2 regions of the Bacillus basilensis genome follow, and region 1 is predicted to be linked to the other one. Evidence: riboswitches for the same ligand, from Rfam matches in the RefSeq annotation. Region 1 holds a riboswitch; the other holds the start of a gene.
What was found. A riboswitch is a leader RNA that binds a small molecule or an ion and turns the genes downstream of it on or off. The one in region 1 is predicted to bind S-adenosylmethionine.
Positions count from the first base shown of each region.

Region 2: another riboswitch for S-adenosylmethionine. It lies ahead of ACQVV1_RS25745 (cyclase family protein); the one in region 1 lies ahead of ACQVV1_RS12645 (Na+/H+ antiporter NhaC family protein).

Region 1 is NZ_JBNTQO010000005.1:136,337-138,743, forward strand. It holds gene gltP (glutamate/aspartate:proton symporter GltP) at 1-544, shown strand, start outside; gene ACQVV1_RS12640 (ribonuclease FAU-1 family protein) at 611-1,129, shown strand; SAM riboswitch class I at 1,250-1,355, shown strand; gene ACQVV1_RS12645 (Na+/H+ antiporter NhaC family protein) at 1,451-2,407, shown strand, end outside.
Region 2 is NZ_JBNTQO010000021.1:1,349-3,755, forward strand. It holds gene ACQVV1_RS25740 (PRK06851 family protein) at 1-743, opposite strand, end outside; SAM riboswitch class I at 893-1,005, shown strand; gene ACQVV1_RS25745 (cyclase family protein) at 1,089-1,721, shown strand; gene ACQVV1_RS25750 (hypothetical protein) at 1,749-2,129, opposite strand; partial or broken gene ACQVV1_RS25755 (ATP-binding protein) at 2,344-2,407, opposite strand, start outside.

The DNA.
Region 1 (2,407 bases):
GAAAATATTTGGAATTAATATTTTCCAATTCTTTAAAATTTTAAAAGACGAACTGATCTTAGCGTATTCAACAGCAAGTTCAGAAACAGTTTTACCGAAAATCATGGAGAAAATGGAAAAGTTCGGTTGTCCGAAAGCAATTACATCTTTTGTTATTCCGACAGGTTATTCATTTAACTTAGATGGATCAACTTTATATCAAGCAATTGCAGCTATTTTCTTAGCACAAATGTACGGTATTGATTTATCTATTTCTCAACAAATTACATTATTACTTGTATTAATGGTTACATCAAAAGGTATCGCGGGTGTACCGGGCGTATCATTCGTTGTATTATTAGCGACACTTGGTACAGTAGGTATTCCAGCTGAAGGTTTAGCCTTCATCGCCGGTATTGACCGTATTTTAGATATGGCTCGTACAGCAGTTAACGTTGTAGGTAACTCTTTAGCAGCTGTAGTTATGTCTAAGTGGGAAGGTCAGTATGATGCTGAAAAAGGACAAGCTTATTTAGAGGAAATTTCTAATAAGCAAGCAGCTTAATTATAATTTGAAAAAGCTCTCACATAATATGTGAGGGCTTTTCTATATAGAAGGAGAGCGGACGTAATGAAACGTAAATATGGTGACGGTTCTTCCTGGAAGCGACTAATAGAGAAAGATTATACGGTTAAGAACATAGAAGAGGGAATACTAGGAATACTGGAAATAAAAAAGGTGAGAGAACCTAGTTGTAAAGAATATGATGGTAAAGAACTTTGTATTGCAGGGGATCAGTATATGTGGATTCAATATTTCATAGACGGGAAAAACTTTGCGATTACAGCTATGTTAGATGATCAAAAAAAATTAATACAATATTACATTGATGTGACGAAAAAATATGAAATAGATGACCGTGGTTTACCGTATTTTGATGATTTATATTTAGATGTAGTGTTATTGCCGAACGGTAAGATGTATATATTGGATGAAGACGAGTTAGAGGATGCTTATAAATGTGGTGATGTTACAAAAGGAGAGTATGAGTTAGCTTGGTACACTACGAAGTGGATAATAGCGGCAATAAAAAATAATGAATTTTATTGGATTTCAATATTGGATGAAGAAATCAAAAAGTTAAAATGATTGTGGTATTCAAATTTTTGTATAATTACCAAAAAAATCTATACAAAAAATAATTGACTTTTGTTTTGTAAGCGAGTAAAGTTAGGGAAGAAATTATTATTAAAAAATAAATATGAAACCTTCTTATAAAGAGAGGCGGAGGGACTGGCCCTACGATGCCTCGGCAGCGGACTCGATTTCAGAGTGCTGTGCCAAATCCAGCAAGCATATGCTTGAAAGATGAGAAGAGTGTTTCTTATAGATGTATAAGACCTCTTCTCGTTGGAAGAGGTCTTTTGTTATTCAGTAGAAAAAAGGTTGAAACTAGGGAGAGATGGTACTTTGAAAGAAACGAGAGGAAATGGTTTGGCATTATTACCACTTGGGATATTTTTGGCGCTATTTATTGGTTCTGGAATTATTACAGGTGATTTCTATAAATTGCCGATACTTGTAGCAATATCAATTGCTGTAGGAGTCGCTTTAGCAATGAATCGTAAAGAAAGCTTTAATATCAAAGTAGAACGATTTGCTAAAGGTGCAGGGAACCCAGATATTATGATTATGGTTTTAATCTTTGTACTTGCAGGAGCATTTTCTGAAACGGCAAAAGGGATGGGCGGCGTTGATTCTACAGTTAACTTAGCGTTATCAATTTTACCGCAAGGATTTATCGTAGCTGGAATTTTTATTATAGGGGCATTTATTTCATTAGCGATGGGAACTTCAATGGGAACAATTGCCGCATTAGCACCAATTGCTGTAGGTATTAGTGGTCAAACTGATATCTCAATTGCACTTACGATGGCTACTGTTGTTGGTGGAGCGATGTTTGGTGATAATTTATCATTTATTTCAGATACAACAATCGCAGCTGTACGTTCACAAGGAACAGAAATGAAAGATAAGTTTAAAACGAACTTTTTAATTGTATTACCAGCAGCCATTATTACAATTGTACTATTAGTAATCATTACTTTAGGAAGCGATACGCAGATTAAAGCGCATAGCTTTGACTGGATAAAGATTTTACCGTATGCAGGAGTACTTATTACAGCGCTACTTGGTTGGAATGTACTTATCGTGTTAACTGGTGGAACTGTACTATCTGGGGTTATCGGTCTTTTAGATGGAAGTTATACGTTAGAGAGTTTCTTTAAAAGTGTAACGACTGGAATGGGCGGTATGATGGAGTTAGTATTACTTGCTATTTTAATTGGCGGTATGGTCGAATTGATTCAATATAATGGTGGCATTCAATATTTAATGAATATTTTAACGCGTAACATTCGTTCAAAA
Region 2 (2,407 bases), on a different contig from region 1:
CAATGATATACTTCAACTTCAAATCCTTTTTCTTCTGCCGCTTTAGCTAATTTTTTGAGCATTGTTGATTTCCCAGAGCCTGGGCGCCCTTTTATAAAATAACGATGTGGTAATCCTTCTGTTAAATTAGGAACAAAATCAACTGCTCCTTTCGGTGTAGCTGCTCCTAAAAAGCGATGTTTCACAAGAGATTGTTTCCCGCCTTTATCTGTAAACAATTTCTGAATCAGCTGATCTGTTAGTTCATTTGCTTTATTAAAATCAATATTATTAATATATATTTTCTCCCACTCATCATGTATAACTAATGCCTCGTTAAAACAAGCGTACGCTGTTTGAAAAGCTTTGCTTGCTTCTGAAACAAATCGTTCAATTTCCACCTTTTGCTTTCTTAATTTATCTGAGTCCCAAGCAACCCCTAAATTGATATATTCCTCGACGACTCCTGGCATTTTCGGCTCAATCACATGCGGTGATGTTCCATCAACAATTCCTACTTTTAACTTCGGGATAATTACACCGTCAACCGATTTGTTATCAGAAGAACAGTGTAAAAATTCAATACCATATCCTTTTTCAACCCATTCACGACCTATTGCCTTAATTAAAGAAGATTTCCCCGTTCCAGGGCCACCCTTTAAAATAAATAACCTGTTTAGCCCTTTTAAATTCTCTTCGTATAAATTATGAAATCCTCTAGCTGTATTTCCACCAGCATAATAATTCAATACATTTCCTGTCACTGCACTCACTCCTTCGCAGCATTCTATTTACATAAGCTATAATATGCGAGCAACTTTATTTGGGTGAATACCTATTTTGCATTGCAGAAAAAAAGGAAATGAATTACAATTTTATTATCATGAAAATTCCGAATTTTAAATTGAATATACCTTTATCAAGAGAGGCAGAGGGACCGGCCCTTTGAAGCCCAGCAACCTCAGTTTATACAAACTGAATAGGTGCTAATTCCTGCAAAATGCATTGCATTTTGGAAGATAAGACTCAACTAGTATGTAAAGCTCATCTTTCTTGATTATGAAGGATGGGTTTTTTATATTTTAAAACGTATATTGGAGGTATTTAAAGTGAGAGTAATTGACCTATCACAAACATTTGAAAACAATATGTCTCAATTCCCTGGAACACCAAAAATCAATCTAGAAGCCATTACAAGCGTTGAAGAGACAGGCTATCAAGTTACAGATTTTCATTCTGTCGTTCATGTTGGTACGCATTGTGATGCTCCTGCGCATTTCATTTCAGGCGCAACGACCATCGATCAATTACCCCTTGATCAATTTGTAGGCGAAGCCGTTCTTATCGATGTAACCCATATTCAAGAGAGAAAGTTACGTAAGGAAGTACTGGATGATGTTGATATACAAGAAGGCGATATTGTTATTTTCCATTCCAATCTATCTACTAAATGGAATACAGATGCGTATGAGAAAGAAGCTTTTTATCTTTCTGAAGAATTAGCTGAAGAACTAGTTCAATTAAAAATAAAATCTGTCGGTTTAGATTTCATTTCTCCTGATGAGGTAACGACAGAAACATCACCGATTCATCATATACTACTTGGGAATAATATTTATTTAATTGAAAACTTAACAAACTTAGATGCCATTAACACGGAACGTTTCTTTTTCTCTGCTGCACCTTTAAAAATTAAAGATAGTGACGGTGCTTTTGCAAGAGCATTCGCTGTTATTTTTTAAACAAATTATACAAAAAAGCAAAGGTCATCATTGACCTTTGCTTCTATATTTTTTATTTAAATTAAGAAAGAATTGCTCGACACGAGGACGTACCCAAGCTAAATAATCTTTCTCTTTCTTCTTTGTACAAGCTATTTCTTCCCCATCTACCATATCGACAAGCTCTAGCTCTAACAGTTGCCTCGTAAATGCTAACATATTTATTTCTTCGGCTGGATACTCTTCTTTCAATTTCTCCTCAATTTCCCCCAATAAAAAACCGTCACGCATCATTGCCAATGCATCAATCCAAAGTGGCGGCATTTCATATTTTTCTCCTGTAATTGTATCTTTTACAATATAATTCTTTTGCTCTTTTCGAAATTGAATCGTGTGCAAGCATACAGTCGAATTTAATGTTAATTCCATCATACCACCCCTTTCATCATATCTGCATAGAAAAAAGGATGCGCGTGCACCCCTTACTACCGTAACCGTTACATGAATAACAAATCTCATGTCGATATTTTCCTCCATTATAAACGAAGTATTTTATAAAAAAAACCCTTCTTGAAACATTTTATAAAATGTTTATATTTACACAACAAGAACACTTTTCTGAAAAATATTTTCTTCTAGCACATTATACTATCGGTAAAAAAATCTCCACTTTCGTTCCTATCCCCACGCTACTTTGAATCGCAGTA